One region of the Exiguobacterium sp. s161 genome, then DNA from elsewhere that is predicted to be linked to it. Evidence: a T-box and tRNA genes for the amino acid it is inferred to sense, from the RefSeq annotation. Region 1 holds a T-box; the other regions hold tRNA genes.
What was found. A T-box is a leader RNA that pairs with one kind of tRNA and senses whether it is charged. The one in region 1 lies ahead of KNQ14_RS03285 (valine--tRNA ligase), so its partner is inferred to be a tRNA-Val.
Positions count from the first base shown of each region.

Region 2: it has a tRNA-Val gene. The T-box ahead of KNQ14_RS03285 (valine--tRNA ligase) is inferred to sense a tRNA for this amino acid. The anticodon was not compared.
Region 3: it has a tRNA-Val gene. The T-box ahead of KNQ14_RS03285 (valine--tRNA ligase) is inferred to sense a tRNA for this amino acid. The anticodon was not compared.

Region 1 is NZ_JACSNH010000001.1:682,028-688,095, forward strand. Features, by position in the region: gene hemC (hydroxymethylbilane synthase) at 1-317, shown strand, start outside; gene KNQ14_RS03270 (uroporphyrinogen-III synthase) at 283-987, shown strand; gene hemB (porphobilinogen synthase) at 984-1,973, shown strand; gene hemL (glutamate-1-semialdehyde 2,1-aminomutase) at 1,970-3,280, shown strand; T-box leader at 3,335-3,564, shown strand; gene KNQ14_RS03285 (valine--tRNA ligase) at 3,615-6,068, shown strand, end outside.
Region 2 is NZ_JACSNH010000005.1:145,844-151,911, forward strand. Features, by position in the region: gene KNQ14_RS13280 (phytoene desaturase family protein) at 1-159, shown strand, start outside; gene KNQ14_RS13285 (histidine phosphatase family protein) at 219-785, opposite strand; gene KNQ14_RS13290 (response regulator transcription factor) at 802-1,452, opposite strand; gene KNQ14_RS13295 (HAMP domain-containing sensor histidine kinase) at 1,454-2,803, opposite strand; gene KNQ14_RS13300 (YdhK family protein) at 2,956-3,510, shown strand; tRNA gene KNQ14_RS13305 (tRNA-Val) at 3,557-3,629, opposite strand; gene KNQ14_RS13310 (nitroreductase family protein) at 3,769-4,395, opposite strand; gene yhfH (protein YhfH) at 4,581-4,727, shown strand; gene KNQ14_RS13320 (polysaccharide deacetylase family protein) at 4,919-5,764, shown strand; gene KNQ14_RS13325 (YkyA family protein) at 5,780-6,068, shown strand, end outside.
Region 3 is NZ_JACSNH010000005.1:134,031-140,098, reverse strand. Features, by position in the region: gene KNQ14_RS13260 (efflux RND transporter permease subunit) at 1-938, opposite strand, end outside; tRNA gene KNQ14_RS13255 (tRNA-Val) at 1,124-1,196, shown strand; gene KNQ14_RS13250 (PTS sugar transporter subunit IIC) at 1,292-2,314, opposite strand; gene KNQ14_RS13245 (metallophosphoesterase family protein) at 2,677-3,411, shown strand; gene KNQ14_RS13240 (hypothetical protein) at 3,447-3,725, opposite strand; gene KNQ14_RS13235 (sterol desaturase family protein) at 3,851-4,486, shown strand; gene KNQ14_RS13230 (TetR/AcrR family transcriptional regulator) at 4,503-5,057, opposite strand; gene KNQ14_RS13225 (YhgE/Pip domain-containing protein) at 5,044-6,068, opposite strand, start outside.

The DNA.
Region 1 (6,068 bases):
GTCGCGAACATGATCAAGAAGTACGTGACCTTCTGCACCTGATCCATGATCAGATGACGGAAAAAGTAGCTTACGCAGAGCGCGCGTTCTTAGCGGCGATCGAAGGTAGCTGTCACGTTCCGGTCGGTGGATTCGCAACGATCAACGAAGACATGTCAACGACACTTGTCGGATTCATTGGATCCGTCGATGGTGAGCAAATCCTACTCGAGCGCGAATCAGGTCTTGACCCGATGCAACTCGGTCAAGATGTTGCAGAACGTCTGCTTGCTTCGGGCGGTCGTGAGATTCTCGCGACACTTCCGGATGACTTGTAAGCAGGTACTCTTCACGGGCAGCCGACCACCGACGACCGAGCAGATGGCGCGACTGCGCGCCGTCGCGATCGAGTCAGTGCACTATCCTGTCATTGAAACGCGACCGGTTTCGTTTACATTGCCGAAGGGAATGGATTGGCTCATCGTGACGAGTCCGAATGGTGTCCACCGGATTGCTGATGCGTTGCCTGAATTAACAGCAACACGTATCGCGGTCGTTGGACGAAAGACGGCAGACGCACTTGCGAAGTACGGTCGAACGGCCGACTTCTGTCCGTCGACCTTTACAGGAGACGCACTCGTCGCAGAACTCGGACCACACTTGTCTGACGGCGATCATATCGTTTTTGCGCGTGGGAATCGGTCGCGTCAAGCACCAGTCGATCAGTTACGGAAACTGAATCGATTCACAATTGAAGATATCATCACCTATGAAACCGTCACCCGTCGACTACCTGAAGCACTTGTCAGAACTGCCACCTATATTGGACTGCAGAGTCCTTCCGCTGTCGAAGCGATTGCGCCGTTAGCCCCACAGACGATATTCATCGTCATCGGGACGGTCACGGAGCAAGCAGCAAAAGCAGCCGGACTTCAACCGATCCATGTCGCCCGTGAATTCACGGTGGACGGCATGATTGATCGTATCATTGAGGAGGAATCAGCATGAACACATTAGAATACGCACGTCACCGTCGTTTACGTCATACCGCATCACTCCGGTCACTCGTCCGCGAGAATCAGTTGCATAAATCAGATTTGATTTATCCGATTTTTGTCGCTGAAGGCGAAGACATTAAACGCGAAGTCAGTTCGATGCCTGGCGTCTTCAACTTATCACTCGATCATCTGACGGCTGAGATTGAAGAAGTCGTCGCACTCGGAATCGAATCTGTCATTTTATTCGGTGTCCCGCACGACCACTTGAAAGACGAGCAAGGATCAGGTGCGTTTCACGATCACGGAATCGTTCAAGAAGCGACACGTCTCGTCAAGAAGGTTGCCCCGCAGCTAACGGTCATCGCCGACACATGCTTATGTGAATATACGTCGACAGGTCATTGTGGAATCGTCGCCGACGGTACGGTCGATAATGATGCGTCATTACCGCTTCACGTCAAGACAGCAATCTCACAAGCCCGAGCAGGTGCCGACGTCATCGCGCCATCATCGATGATGGACGGATTCGTCGCAGCGATTCGTCAAGGATTAGACGAGAACGGCTTCAGCCACATTCCGGTCATGAGCTACGGTGTTAAATATGCGTCTGCTTATTACGGTCCATTCCGTGATGCAGCGAACTCGGCACCGGGAGAAGGCGACCGGAAAGGTTATCAAATGGACCCGGCAAACCGTCGCGAAGCGTTCCGCGAAGCAACAGCGGACGTCGATCAAGGAGCTGACTTCATGATCGTTAAACCTGCACTTGCGTTCATGGATATCATTCGCGATGTGCGCGAGCGAATCGATTTACCAATTGTCGCATATAACGTATCGGGTGAGTATGCAATGGTCAAAGCCGCTGCCTTGAACGGCTGGATCGATGAAGAACGAATCGTCCTTGAGACGATGCTTGGCTTTAAACGAGCAGGCGCTGATTTAATCATCACCTATTTCGCAAAAGACATTTGTCGTTACCTGGAGGGGTCGAAATGAGCTTAATTAACCAGAACTCAAAATCAAAAGAAGCATTCGAGCGGGCACTCCCGCTCATGCCGGGTGGTGTCAACAGTCCGGTCCGTGCTTATAAATCGGTCGGGATGACACCGATTTTCGCAGATCATGCGAAAGGATCGAAGCTCTATGATATCGACGGAAAAGAATATATCGATTATGTCTTGTCATGGGGACCAATGATTCTCGGTCATGCCGATCCAATCGTCACGTCAGCAATTCAAGAACAAGCAACGCGTGGCTGGAGCTACGGGACACCAACGGAAATCGAATCAGCGATGGCGGAAGTCGTCATCAGTCGTGTGCCGTCGGTCGAAGTCGTCCGGATGGTCAACTCAGGGACTGAAGCGACGATGGCTGCCCTTCGTCTCGCACGTGGCTACACAGGTCGGACGAAAATCTTGAAGTTCGAAGGCTGTTACCATGGTCACGGTGACTCGCTCTTGATCAAAGCAGGTTCAGGTGTCGCGACACTCGGATTACCAGATTCACCAGGCGTTCCGGCGCAAATCGCGAGCATGACGCTGACAGTTCCGTACAATGATTTGGACGCTGTCCGGATCGCGTTCGAAAAACATGGCGACGATATCGCCGGTGTCATCGTCGAACCGGCTGCTGGGAACATGGGCTTCGTGCCACCAGAACCAGGATTCCTCGAAGGCTTACGGGAAATCACGTCAGAAAACGGCGCTTTACTGATCTTTGACGAAGTCATGACCGGTTTCCGTGTCGGATTCCACTGTGCCCAAGGACATTTCGGTGTCACACCGGATATCACGTGTCTCGGTAAAGTCATCGGCGGCGGAATGCCAGTTGGTGCTTACGGTGGACGTCGTGACATCATGGAGCAGATCGCACCACAAGGTCCAATCTATCAAGCAGGTACGTTATCCGGGAACCCACTCGCGATGGCAGCAGGTCTAGCGACATTGACACAATTGAAACCAGAACACTATGCAGAGTTCGACCGGAAAGCGAGCCGTTTGTCAGAAGGCTACCTGAACGCTGCGGCGAAGTATAACATTCCGTTGACGACGAACCGTGCAGGCGCGATGTTCGGTGTCTTCTTCACGGATGAGCGCGTCACGAACTTCGAAAAAGCGAAAACATCGAATCTTGAGATGTTCCGTTCGTATTATCAAAAGATGGCGGCGCGTGGTGTCTTCTTACCACCGTCACAATTCGAAGGTCTCTTCCTGTCAATCGCCCACACGGACGAAGACATCGAGCGGACGATCGAAGCCGTCGAATTGACGTTCCAAGAACTCCAAGTTGAATTTGGTCGTTAAGCAGTTCTTGACGATTGCTTGAACTCTCGGCTAAAATAAGTAAAGAAGAAAATGGCAACAGCGATGACGGGAAGAGTAGTCCTGTATTCGTACCGGTGTAGAGAACACATCCTTGGCTGAAAGATGTGACGGGCGAACAGGAGGAAGGTCACCCCACGAGCTGGTATCGTGAGTCTTACGAGCGATATCCGTTCTCCACACGTTACGTGGCTCGAGGGCATCCGATTGTGGATGAACTAAGGTGGTACCGCGGAAAAAAGCAACGGCTTTCTTTCGTCCTTAGCATAGGACGAGAGAAGCCGTTTTTATTATGGACAAAAAGGGAGCGATCAGGATGCAGGAATTATCAATGCCAACGAAGTATGATCCGCAGGCAACGGAAGAAAAATGGTACGACTTTTGGGTGAAAGGTGACTATTTCAAAGCCGATCAGGATCCAGAAAAAGAGCCGTACACGATCGTCATTCCACCACCGAACGTCACAGGTAAATTGCACCTTGGTCACGCGTGGGACACAACGTTACAAGACATGCTGACACGGATGAAGCGGATGCAAGGATTCGACGTTCTTTACCTACCAGGAATGGACCATGCCGGTATCGCGACGCAAGCAAAAGTCGAACAAAAACTGCGGGCAGAAGGACAATCACGTCTTGAAATGGGGCGCGAGAAATTCCTCGAGCAATCATGGGCATGGAAAGAAGAGTACGCGTCAACGATCCGTGCACAATGGGCAAAACTCGGTCTTGGACTCGACTATTCACGGGAGCGTTTCACGCTTGACGAAGGATTGTCAGAAGCGGTTCAAGAAGTCTTCGTGAAACTTTACGAAAAAGGCTTGATCTACCGCGGCGAATACATCGTTAACTGGGACCCAGCGACGAAAACAGCGATCTCGGATATCGAAGTCATCTACAAGGATATAGAAGGTGCGTTCTATCACTTCAGCTATCCACTAACGGACGGTTCAGGTCACGTTGAACTAGCGACGACACGTCCTGAGACGATGCTCGGTGATACAGCGATCGCCGTGAACCCGAAGGATGAGCGTTATGCTCACCTCGTCGGAAAAACAATCACGTTACCAATCGTTGGTCGCGAGATTCCGATTGTTGCCGATGACTATGTCGACATGGAGTTCGGTACAGGTGTCGTTAAGATCACACCAGCGCACGACCCGAACGACTTCGAAGTCGGTAACCGTCACGAGTTACCACGTGTCCTCGTCATGAATGAAGACGGAACGATGAACGAGAACGCAGGGAAATACGAAGGTATGGATCGCTTCGAATGCCGGAAACAAATCGTTGAAGATTTAAAAGCAGAAGGTGTTCTAATCAAAATCGAACCACACTTGCACTCTGTCGGTCACTCGGAGCGTTCAGACGCGATCGTTGAGCCGTATCTTTCACTCCAATGGTTCGTCAAAATGGAACCACTCGCGCAAAAAGCACTCGAGGAACAACAAGGACCAGACAAGGTCAACTTCGTTCCACAACGCTTTGAGAACACGTATGTGCGCTGGATGGAAAACATCCGTGACTGGTGTGTCAGCCGTCAACTCTGGTGGGGACACCGGATTCCGGCTTGGTACCATAAAGAAACAGGCGAAGTATACGTTGGCAAGGAAGCACCAGCCGATATCGAGAACTGGGAGCAAGACAACGATGTTCTCGACACGTGGTTCTCGTCAGCGCTTTGGCCGTTCTCAACAATGGGTTGGCCGAACAAAGACGCAGCGGATTATCAAAAATATTTCCCGACGTCGACACTCGTCACAGGTTACGACATCATCGCCTTCTGGGTATCACGGATGATCTTCCAATCGTACGAATTCACAGGACAACGTCCATTCCAAGACGTCTTGATTCACGGATTGATTCGTGATTCGGAAGGACGCAAGATGTCGAAATCACTTGGGAACGGAATCGACCCGATGGATGTCATCGAGAAGTATGGTGCCGATTCTCTTCGTTGGTTCTTAACGACAGGATCAACACCAGGCAACGACCTCCGCTTCTACTGGGAAAAGATCGAAGCAACATGGAACTTCTCGAACAAACTATGGAACGCAAGCCGCTTTGCCTTGATGAACATGGATGGTCTAACGTTTGATCAGATCGATTTGACAGGCGAGAAGTCACTCGCAGATAAATGGATCCTGACACGCCTACAGACGACGATTGACGACGTAACGCGTTTATCTGACAAATACGAGTTTGGTGAAGCGGGACGTATTCTCTATCACTTCATTTGGGAAGACTTCTGTAACTGGTACATCGAGATGGCGAAGTTACCGCTCAACGGGGAAGATGAAGCAGCGAAACAGACGACGCGTTCGGTTCTTGCCTATACGCTCGATCGGATCATGCGTCTGATGCACCCGTTCATGCCGTTCATCACGGAAGAGATCTGGCAACACTTACCGCATGAAGGCGAGACGATCACACGTGCTGCATGGCCAACACGTGAAGCGTCACTCGACTTCCCGGAAGCCGTTCCAGCATTCGAAGCGGTTCAGAACGTCATCCGTTCGGTTCGTAACATCCGCGCGGAAGTGAACGCACCGATGTCGAAACAGATCCAACTGTTCATCTCGACGAATGACGCACGTGTTCAAGACGACCTGTCGTCAAACAGCTCGTACTTGCAAAAGTTCACGAACGCATCTGAACTTCGAATCGAAGAACAGATGCCAGCACCAGAAAAAGCAATGAGTGCGATCGTAACGGGAGCAGAATTGTTCATCCCACTCGCGGACTTGATCAACATCGAGGAAGAAATCGCG
Region 2 (6,068 bases), on a different contig from region 1:
GGTGGATTCAAGATTCCATCGAAGAGTGACTTGTACGAAGGACTTTATTTCGTTGGTGGGTCGACACATCCAGGCGGCGGTGTACCAATGGTCACCTTGTCCGGTCAATTAACAGCTGATTTGATCCGAAAACATGAAGGTGCTGTTCCTACGCCTTAAGATTTCTCCAATTACAAAAGAGACGGAAACTGATTCACTCATCAGTTCCGTCTCTTTTTTTACTTTGTATTCGTCAAAAGTGGTACGACATGAATGTCCGCCTTTTCTCCTAATCTCACATCCATTCGACATACGGCTGGCATTGGTAAGGATTTCCAAAATGCGTAATCAAACGTCGAATCAAATGTTTCTAAGAGTAACACCATGATGTTTCCATGTGTTCCAAGAACGACTATTTCGTCAGGATGCTTCTCCACTAGTTCGTCGATGAATGGCCGAATGCGTTGCGACGCTTCGTTGTTCGTTTCGCCTCCATACGGATTTTCATTCGGATGTTGCCATACATATGTGACCGCTGCTTGAAAATCGTCAAGCTCTCCCGGTGCTAACAATCGCTCTCGTAGTTCCTCTACCTCAATGATTGGTTGTTGACGTGCCTCTGCAAGCGGTGCAATCGTCTCGATCGCCCGTTGATACGGGCTGCTGTAGAACCTGTCGATTGGAATTTCTTGAAACGTTTCAAGTAAACGTATCGCATCTGCTCGTCCTTTATCGGAAAGTGGCCGTTTCCGTTCATCTGGTGAATATGTCGAGTGTGCGTGCCGTACGAAATAGAGTGTCGTCATGTTTTGATTTTCCCCTTTATTGGTGTGTCCATCGGTATCCGATTCCGCGAACTGTTTCGAGATGCTGTTCAATCGGAAAACCGCAAACACGTAGTTTTTCTCTTAAATGTCTGATATGCGAGTCGATCGTCCGCTCGTCTACAGACGCTTCCGCTCCCCATAACATCGTCGTTAGTTGATCGCGTGTCCAAACACGTCGTGGAGAATCTAAAAATACACCTAACAACTCAAACTCCGTCTTCGTTAACGAAATCTTTTGTTGGAGGTAACTACAACGATAGCTTTCCCGGTCATAGGATAGACCATCATACTGTTGCTGTAATAAAACTTCCATTCGCCCGATCAGTTCCCCTTCTTGAATCGGTTTTGATATGTAATCATTCGCTCCTACTTCTCGTGTCCGAATGATGTCTTCCCGCTGATTCCGAGCCGTAACCATCAAGATTGGGATGTTAGAGTGTTCTCGAATGAGACGACAACATGTCCAGCCATCCATATCCGGCATCATGACATCTAGTAAAATCAGGTCGAATACGTGCTGACGGCAGAGATCAAGAGCTTGTTGCGCAGAATCCACAAGCTGACACGTGTACCCATACGGCTGAATATACAGTTTGAGCAGTTCAAGCATTCTTGGTTCATCATCTACGATCAATACATGCGGCATTTTATTTCTCCTTCCACTGCAGTGTCACTTGTGTTCCATATCCAAGCTGACTCTTGATGTTCAATTCTGCTCCATGTGTCTGAGCAATTGCTTCAACGATGGAGAGTCCGATTCCAGTTCCTCCATGTTTTCGAGAACGAGATGCTTCCGTTCGGTAGAGCCGTTTCGTTACATGAGGTAAAGATTCTGCAGCGATTCCTTCTCCTGTATCTTCGATTTGAATGAAAGCCCCTACTGCGTTGACACCATAACGAACGATAATTTTTCCCGACGTCGTATGTCGTCGTGCATTTTCAATGATATTCACGATCATCTGACGGAGCTGCTGAGCGTCACCCATCACTTCTAATCGCTCACCTTCTATCTCGAACGAAACATTTTCTTGTTCGATGTCCAGGCGCATCAATCGTATCACTTGATGAATCAAGTCTTCGACATCGACAGGTTTTCGTTCCATCATAAAAGCATTCGCATCAATGCGTGCTAGCCAAAATAATTGCTCAATCCATTCATTCATTTGCTGACTTTCTTCTCGAATGATCGTAATGTAGCGTTGTTGCTCATCCGGCGTCAACGTTTGGCGTTCGAGAATATCCGCGTATCCCTTTATATATGTCAATGGTGTGCGTAATTCATGAGATACGCTTGCTAAAAATTCGGATCGTTCTCGATTCAAAAAATCGAGATCCTGTTTTAATTGCTGAATCGAACGCGCCAATTGTCCCAGTTCGTCTTGTCGATCAATCGGCAACTCTCCACCTTCTCCATCTAATAGGCGTGCCGTCGCTTTTTCCATCTGAATCAACGGACGAGAGATGAGTCGGGTCGTCCAAATACTTGCCGCACCTGCTAACAATAGTGCGAGCAGACCCACTTGGAAAAACTGCTGTTTCAACGGATCAAGTACGTGATCTACGATTGCTTTAGAAGCGAACATGAAGACATGCCCCCGATGTTTCCCGTCGATGGTAATGGGACTGTCCGTCATTAAAAAGTCACGCATCGTCACGATTTTTCCTTGTTGACGGTAATCGAAATCCGTATGCTCTAGCACACTTTTCATCTCATTCGACAAAGGTCGTGACGCTTCGAGTTGTTTTCCATCTGCATCAGTGATCACCACAGTAAAAGATGAATCTGCTTCCATCATGCTGACATGGCGCATTGTCGTTTGGTCATAGGAATCGACAAGGACATCACGATGGGTATTTCCTCGGTTCAGTAAACCGTCCACTACTTCCTGCGTTCGTGTTTGAGATAACTGATAATACAACGTCCCAAACAACACACTGCCACAAATTAAAAATGCCGCAAGCACGATTCCTCCGACCGAGTATGAAATACGACGCATGACATTTCCTCCCTTTCTCTTCACTTTAGTATAGCGAAAAAAACACGATCGACGCTGACAAACAAAACTGTCACCTCATCTGCACACGATTTGCACATACGCTGGGTATAGTAAAAAAGACTAGTAAATTGTGAATTCAGGAGGATTTTAATATGAAAAAATCATTGACGTTAACCGCACTGGCTCTTAGTTCTACGCTTTGGCTCAGTGCATGCGGATCCGCTTCAAATGACGAAGGAAGCAATAGCGACTCACACGACATGTCTCATGGAGATATGATGCATTCGAGTGATGGAAAGATACCGTCTGGTCTAAAGGAAGCCAGTGATCCGACTTATCCGAAAGGAAGCAACGTCACGTTGACGACGGATCATATGGACGGTATGGACGGAGCTAAAGCAACGATTGCGGGAGCTTACGATACCGTCGTCTATGCGATTAGTTACAAACCGACTACTGGTGGAAAGATGGTGAAAAATCATAAATGGGTCATTCAGGAAGAACTCGATCCCGTTCCAACTAAGCCACTGCAAGTTGGTGATGAAACGACTGTCAAAGCGGATCATATGAAAGGTATGGATGGAGCAAAAACGACGATTGATGAAGTAAAGGAAACGACGGTCTACATGGTGAACTATGAACCGACGGACGGTGGAGAGATGGTGAAAAACCATAAATGGGTCACAGAGGATGAGATAAAGAAATAATAAAAAAAGCCCGCTTTTCCTATAAAGGAAAAGCGGGCTTTCGGTATGATTCTGACTGGGCTCGAACCAGCGACCTCTACCCTGTCAAGGTAGCGCTCTCCCAGCTGAGCTACAGAATCATGTTTGCAGTACGTTATGTACTTGCTAGGACATGTATTAATATATCAAGAAACTAAAAGGCTGACAAGTCTTTTTCTGAAAAAAAATAAAAAAATTAAAATGGAGGAATTGAACCCCGCTTCCTCCATTTTGAATGACTTACAGGAAGGTCGACACTCGATCAATCGGTAAACGTAGTGCCGGACGCTTTTTCGCATCTTCAACCGCTTTTCCGACAGCAATCAACATGACCGGTACATACCGTGATTCGGTGATGAACGTTTCCGCAAAACGTTGATGATCAAATCCCCCCATTGCGAGTGTTGATAATCCACGCGCTTCTGCCGCAAGCATTAATTGCATCGCAGCAAGACTCGCATTCGACATTGCCGCATCGCGTCCATACGCCTCACTTTGATAAGCGCCTTCTACCTGTGCCTTGATCGAATCAAACAAATCCTCTGTCATGCCACCTGCTTCTACTGCTGGACCGTACACTGGATTGTAGTTTCGATTAGCTTGAACATCACCTAAGATCGCAATGACTGCTGAAGCCGAAGTGATAGCCGGCTGATTGTATGCGATCGGTGCAAGCTGTTGCTTCGCTTCTTCCGAATGAAAGACCGTGAAATGCCAATGTTGCAAATTCCAAGCACTCGGCGCCGCTGTCGTCCATTCTAATAGTTCTTCTACTTCCTGTTTTGAAAGCTTGAACGTTTCGTCGTAATGACGAACGGAACGTCTTTCTGTTAAGACACGCATTGTATCAAGTGTTGTCTGTGTCATGTGTAAATCCCCCTTATCATTATCAGATTACTTAGATATCGTAGCATGTCTCTTTTTCATTGTCCTCTATCAGTACTTCAAATGAACTAGCTGTTATAAAACAACAGTTGACATTCAACTACTGTACTAATACAATAAAATCAAGAAAAAAGATCATTGCGTTTACTTTGAAGGAGGAAAAACACATGGAACAACCCCTTTACCAAGAAGCATCTGCTGCATTCTATCGTGAGCTTCCTGTCAAGACGTGTGCCCATTGCGGAAAAGAGATGGATGAACAATGTGAATCCTATCAAACGGAATGCGATGAGTGTGCTGTAACAGAACACTAATAACACATGAAACAATCACTTACTTAGTGGTTGTTTTTTTATTTCTTTTAAATTCTTTCTAAATAAATCAGTATTTTTTAGAAAAATCGATTTTCCGTCATCTTTTTGTCATCTGTTTGTTACAAAAGAAACAGTCAGAATGTTACATTATCTGTATATGATATTTTTGACAAAAGGAGCGACAGACAACGATGGATCCATTTACCTCAAGCCACGCTAGCGAACTCGGTCCACGACCGCGTACAAAAAAAAGAAAGTTTTTACCTCGGTTTTTCTTACTTCTCACACTTGTCTTTCTCGGAGTTGGGGGATATGTCGCTTACCGATACGTGTTTACTCCTGAACAACAATCCATTACGACAGGCAAATCCATTACTGAAGTACCTGTCGTCAATATGGAAAAAGCACGCGTGGAAAAATGGAATGGTGTGACGAAAAAAGTCGCTTATTTAACATTCGAGGATGGTCCATCCGCATTAACACCGGACTTACTTCGAACATTGGATCAACTTCAGACTCGTGCTACTTTCTTTTATCTCGGATCACAAGTAGAGGCTTTTCCGCAAGAAGTCAAAGCTACTGCTAAAGCTGGACACTATATCGGATTACACGGGGAAACACACGATTACGATACATTGTACGAAAAAGGAAAGTATGTCTCAGAGATGCAAAGTGTTCAGAAGAAAATCCATGAGTTGACGAAGCTAACACCACATTTGACACGACCGCCTTATAGCTCTGATCCCGGCATCACGAAAAAAATGGCATCTGCCATTCATTCAGCAGACTTCCGCGTGTGGGACTGGTCAATCGATTCAATGGACTGGTATTACAAAGATAGTGCAAAAGAAGTAGCGAATACGGTCATTCGGCGAGCAGAGCGTCCGTTTGAAATCATACTCTTACATGAACAACCACAAGCCATCAAGGCACTTCCAGCTATTGTTGCCGGACTTCAGAAAAAAGGCTATCAATTCGCGATTTATGATGAAGATTTCCATATTCCGTACAACTTCGCGCAACACTCAAATTTATAAGGAGTTACTATCCAGATGAAAAAATCATTCGTAGCAGTACTGTTCCTGTCGAGCTTCGGACTCGCTGCCTGTTCCAACGATTCACCAGCCTCTCTTCATGAACAGCTAGAGCAACAAGTCAAAGGTGAAGAGAAAGCATTCACGCTAGCTGATCAACGTGCTCGTAAGGATGAAATTTCAGTTAATACGTACCAAGCCGTTCTTGATGCAGGTGCTGAAGAAATCAAACGCTCTCAAAATGAACGAGAGGAACTAGAAGCCTTAAATGATGAACGGCTTGCTTTATTGAAACAAGAAGAAACAC
Region 3 (6,068 bases), on a different contig from region 1:
AAATCGTAACGTGTTTTTTCACTTTGTTGTGAGACGGCTTCGATTTTTGCGATATCCTCTAGGCGAATCGGTTCTACAGGTTCAGAAGCCTGATCTGCAGCTGCACCACCTGTTGTACTTGGTGGTCCTTGCGTTGCCCCTTGTGGTGGACCGCCAGCAGATGAACCACCTGTTTGACCGTTACTTGATGAACTAGCCGCACCTGCAGCAGGTGTCAATTGTAGATTTTTTAGTTTATCTAGATTTTCTAATTTTTCCTCAACACGAATCGGAATTTTCGAATCGTTTTCTGATAGCTGACCAGATGGGAACGAGACATACTTTCCATTGATTTGTTCCTTGATGCTTGAGAGCGAGAGACCCGCTTCCGTCGCTTTCTCCTTATCGACGGTGATTTGAACGAGATCATCCTTATAGCCACCAACCGACACGCTGTTGATGCCTGGAATCTTATTAAGTTCAGGTTCGATATCTTCCTTTAGAATTTTTTCGATGTCTTTGCCATCTTTGCTAAAGAAAGAGATATTATAGATCGGGAACGATCCAAAGGACAGACGATTTAATTTCGTCGTTGCTTCCTCCGGTAGATTCGCATCTTGGATGGCAGCATCGATTTGTTGTTCGACCTTATCCATATCAGTATCGAATGGGAATTCGATGTTTAAGATACCGATACTTTCATAAGAAGAGCTTGTTAGCTTGGTAGCCCCTTCAATTCCTTTAAGGGAAGTTTCAAGCTTTGAGACGACTTGTTTATCGACATCGTCAGGTGATGCACCAGGGTAAACCGCTTCGATTGAAATCTGAGGAAACTCGATTTCTGGGAACTGATCGACTTTTAATTGTGAGAAGGAATACACGCCTCCTAAAATCAATAGGATTGCAATGATGAAGACAGCAACCGAGTTCTTCAAACTAAATCGAGTTAAAAAGTTCATATGAACGCTCCTTTCTTTTATATGTGCTTATTTACATAGTAGAGGACACTCATAGAACCCGCAACTTTAAAACTGTTTTTATTTAAAAAGATCTTTTTGAAAAAAGATGAATTTTTTTGTTAAAAAGGCTTTACACTTTTCGATATGCTGCTATAATAAAAACATACCCAGTAACAACACAGCATGATTCTGTAGCTCAGCTGGGAGAGCGCTACCTTGACAGGGTAGAGGTCGCTGGTTCGAGCCCAGTCAGAATCATACCGAAATCGTTCCTTTTCGAAGGAGCGATTTTTTTGCGTTAAAAAACTATTCCCGAAATCAATCAGGAATAGTTGGAAGGGAGGTAAATTGTTTTATTGAATTTCGAGGTGAAGATCGCCACGCTTCGTCCACCCTGCGACGGTCGTCAATCGATAGAAGACGAGCGTCAAGACGCCAGGTAGAACGACACCAGTCAAGAAGAAGACGAGGAACGCCTGAGGACCTTGGTTGACGAAGATATTGAGTGGGGCAATCATCGAATTTAATCCAAGTCCTGCGAGTTCGTACGGTACTTTCAAAGAGAGAAGAAGCGTCGCGACAGGAGCTGAAATCATCGCTGCGAGAAACGGTGCAACGACCAGACGAGGATTTTTAACGATATTCGGGAATTGTACTTTAGGTGTTACAAAGAATGAAGCAATCAAACCACCTGGATCCGTCTGACGGTATGCCATCAACGTGAAGCCGACGAATTGAGCGGAACAGCCAATCAGCGCAGCGGCACTTGCTACAGGATCAAGTTGCAAAGCGATAGCGAGTGCAGCGGACGAAGCAGGAGACATCAATAAGACACTAAAGATGAGTGCGATGACAAGAGAAGTTGCGATTGGAGATGATTCAACGGATGCTGTGATCATGGCACTGAATTTTGTAAGGAGTGGTGTCGTGACGGCAGCAGCACCGATTCCAGTCACGCCGCCAGCAAGGACAGCACTCATCGGGATGACCATCATGTCAAATTTCGTTTTTCCAGTCATACGTTTTCCGACGTATACAGCGACGGCAGCTGCGAGTAACGCACTGATCGGCTGACCGGGTACAAGAACGAGTCCAGAAGCAGTTGATTGAAGAGCGGCACCACCGATCGTCGCTGCGATCATCGCGCTGAACAGGACAAGTGTATTTCCTCCGAGCTGAAAGGCAATACCGGCACCAAGTGCAGGGGCGAGTAGTACTTTTGCGACACCACCAATCGTCAGTAGCATTTGGATATGTAGAAGATTTCCGAGTGTCTCAATCAGGAGTCCGACACCGAGTGTTACAAGAACGGCATTTGCCATTCCAGCTGATACTTTTACCATTCGATCCATCGCATATTCTTTCAACGTTGTCATCCTCTCTCTATCTATCTCTATTTTTTGCCATGAAAAAAGCCTATCCGTTTTTGGGATAGGCGCCACTCATTCTGTGCGGGCGCCTCATTCGATGCATCGAAAGAAGGGCCCAAAAATCATTTCCGTTTCATCATCGGAAAAGTTTTCAGTCCCTCATGCATAGAATAATCAGTCGACCGACTTGGTTAAATGGCTGTTGCGTCGGAATCATTTGATCGTGCCCCTCTCTGTGAATTTTTCTAAGCCTAACATGCTCTTGGGTAATAATCAATATTTTCTGACAATTTATTTTTTCCTGAAATCTGACAGGAATTCACGGTATCATCTGGAAATCCTAATGTACCAACAATGGAGGCGTTTACATGAAAGTGATGCTTTTTACAGATATTCACGGCAATGCATCAGCTTTGCGTGCGGTTTTGTCCTATCTTGATCAACAATCAGATATCGATGCCGTCTATTGTCTCGGTGATCTTGTCGGCATTGGACCAGAACATAATGAAGTCATTGATCTATTGAAGCAACGACCTGATATTCAAACGATTTCTGGGAACCATGATGAATGTGTCCTTGCTTTAATCCATGGGGAGACCTATCCCGATAGTTACCGCCATGCGAAAGAGCACCACCAATGGATCGCGGATACGTTGACACAAGAAAATAAAAAGTATTTGGAACGTTTACCGCGTGTTTTAAATGTCATGCATCAGGAACAATCGATGCACCTGACGCACTATGCTTATGCCGATCAGACGAAGAAGATTGGTGAAGAACCCTTAAAGCAAACAGTGGATGGAACGAAAGACAACTTATCCGTCTTGTTTGCTGGAAGTGAGGCGCGGATCATTGGTTTCGGTCACCATCATCCAGCGCAACAAGTCGAGACAGAGCAAACGCTCTTTATTAATCCAGGTGCACTTGGATGTCAGCAAACAGCTATTGCTCCAGTAGCAATTATTGATTGGGAGAAGGATCAAGTCCGTTCAGAAATCCTGAAGCTTTCATATGATGATCGACCATTTTTAGACGTCCTCAATACGACGGAGATGCCGGAACGTGAGTTGATGCGCCGACTCTTCTTCGGTAGTAGAACATGAAAAAACCTTCATGAGTAGTTCATGAAGGAATTCAATCAAGACGACAGTTTTGTCATGATTGAGATGAGACATACGACAATCAGTAATACGATACCGATGTTTCGTTTCAATGGATGGCGTGACCAGTAAAAGAATAGAGCAAGGACAGGGGCCACAAAAAAGGCAACGATGAGACTGATTAATGTTGCAAGAAACAATACAAACATCCAAAGTTTGCTCGTTATCCGGTATACCTGCCACATGTCGTAAAGCGACATGAGTGTATAGGCGAGTAACACGAAGATGATTCCGGTCGATAAACTCAAAGTGATCATCACTCCATTCTCTATTTAGTATAAGGGAGGAAGCGAGAATGATTACACGACTTGAAGTAAAAAACGTGACGAATCGATGAACGTACGATTATATGCTGTAACGAAAGAGAAAGGGGAAGGCACCTATGTTAAATATCTATCGTCGTTTTTTTCTGTTTCCGGATATTTTGATCATGCTCGTATTACTGATTGCGGTCAGTAGTTATGTCCTTGCTCAGCCGTTTCATTGGTCAATTTTACTGTTCTTTTGTCTTGGATTGATCGTCTTTAGTTTCAGTGAATATTTGACGCATCGTTTTTTGTTCCATTTACCACCGCCTAAAAATGTGCTTGGACGAAAATTATTGAAACGACTTCATTACGATCATCATGCGCATCCGAATGAACTGCATCTGTTGTTTTTACCGGTCTGGTATTCCTTGCCGAATCTTGGTTTCTTTGCGGCGCTGACCTATTTTCTGACGCAATCTGTCGTTTCGACAGCTGCAGCCGCGAGTGGATTGATCGTCATGTTGCTTGTGTATGAATGGAAACATTACGTGGCACACGTTCCGCTGAAACCGAGAACACGCTTTGGGAAATGGATGAAAAAGACGCATCTGTTACATCATTTCAAAAATGAACACTATTGGTTTGGTGTATCGAATCCGGTGGGAGATTGGTTATTTGGTACTTTGAAGGATGAAAAAACAGTTACTTCTAGTCAAACGGCACGGAATTTAGAAAAGAATCGAGAATATGAAAAACCGCCGATCCACTGACCGGCGGTTTTTTGATTCATAAAATACGTAGCATGGCACGACGAATCGTATCGAGCTCAAGTGGATGCGCAATCGATGGCCATTCGGCAATCAATGCGATATACGTCCGGAAAATCAGAAATGCTGTGACATCTACTGGTACGTCACGATCATTTTGTCCAAGGCGAGTCTCAAGGAGCGTTTTAAGATATTCGACGACATGCCGTTCGATACGTGTCCGTAGTTCCTGCATTTCTTGTAATTTGAGATTACGTGTTTCTTCAATGATTTGAAGAATGAACAAATGTTGTTGCTGATGATAGACGATAGCATCGATCATTGCTTGTTTATTTTCTTCTACCGTCGCATTTTCGACGTAAGCGCGTTCTGCTTCTTCTTTCATCTCTTGCAGCACACGGGTTACGAGCGATTCGAACAAGTTGAGTTTACTTTCAAACAGTTGGTAGACGGTCGGTTTTCCGACGTGAGCGCGTCGGGCGACACGCTCGATCGTCGTACCCTTATAACCAAGTTCAGAAAAGCAAGCCATCGCTGAGTCTAGTATCAGTGTTTCTTTATCAGACTGTGTCATGTTGTTTTCGTCTCACTTTCGTTGAGAGTAGAATCCGCTTGGCTCCGAGCCCTCCAACGAAGCTGATGATCAATGCGACGACTAGGATGGTCGCGAGGACTTGACTATTTGAGATGAGAGTGTCCGTCACACCGAGTCCAAGGGCTTCACGGAATCCACCGACTGAATACGTCATTGGTAAGAAGGCGTGAATCGCTTGGAAGAAGCTTGGCGTCATCTCGACTGGGAACGTACCGCCACTACCACCGATTTGAAGCAGAAGTAGTAGGAAGGCAAGGAATTGTCCGACGCGACCAAGTAGCATCGCGAGCGTGAACAGAATCGTGATGAACGTCATACCTGTTAAGGCAGCGAATCCGTAGAGTGCAGGAACGCTCGCGACATCAGAATCGAGAACATAGACGATGGCCGTAGCTGCTGCGACACCTTGTAATGCGCCGATCGGTAAGATGAGTGATAATTTACCGACGAGGAATCGCCATGTCAGACTCTCGCCATGTTCTGGACGAATCTGGTAGACAGACGAGAACATCAAGGCACCTGCGAATAAGGCGATACTAAGGATGTAAGCTGATAAACCAGAACCGTAGTTGTTGACCGTCGAATAGTCATGTTCTTTTAAGACGACAGGTTCTGCGAGCATATTGTCCCGCTCTTTCGTGGGCTTGACAGTGGCGTCTTTAGCTCCTTTGCTAAGCTCGTCCTTCAACGTTTTAGCCCCATCTTCAAGTTTCGTATTGGCATCCGCGATTTTTGAAGCCCCATCGGTCGTTTTACCGATACCGTCTGTAATCGTAGTTGAACCAGATGCCAATTGACCTAACCCGTTAGTTAACGCGCTAGCTCCTGTTTGGAGTTGGTGTGTGCCATCTGAAAGTTGATTAGCTCCGTCAGCCAGTTGTGTACCGCCTGTTGCCGCTTTATGCACGCCTGCAGTATATTGACCGAGTTTTTCATTGAATGTCTTTTGTCCGCTTGCTAATTGTTGTGCGCCAGATTCGACTTGCTTCG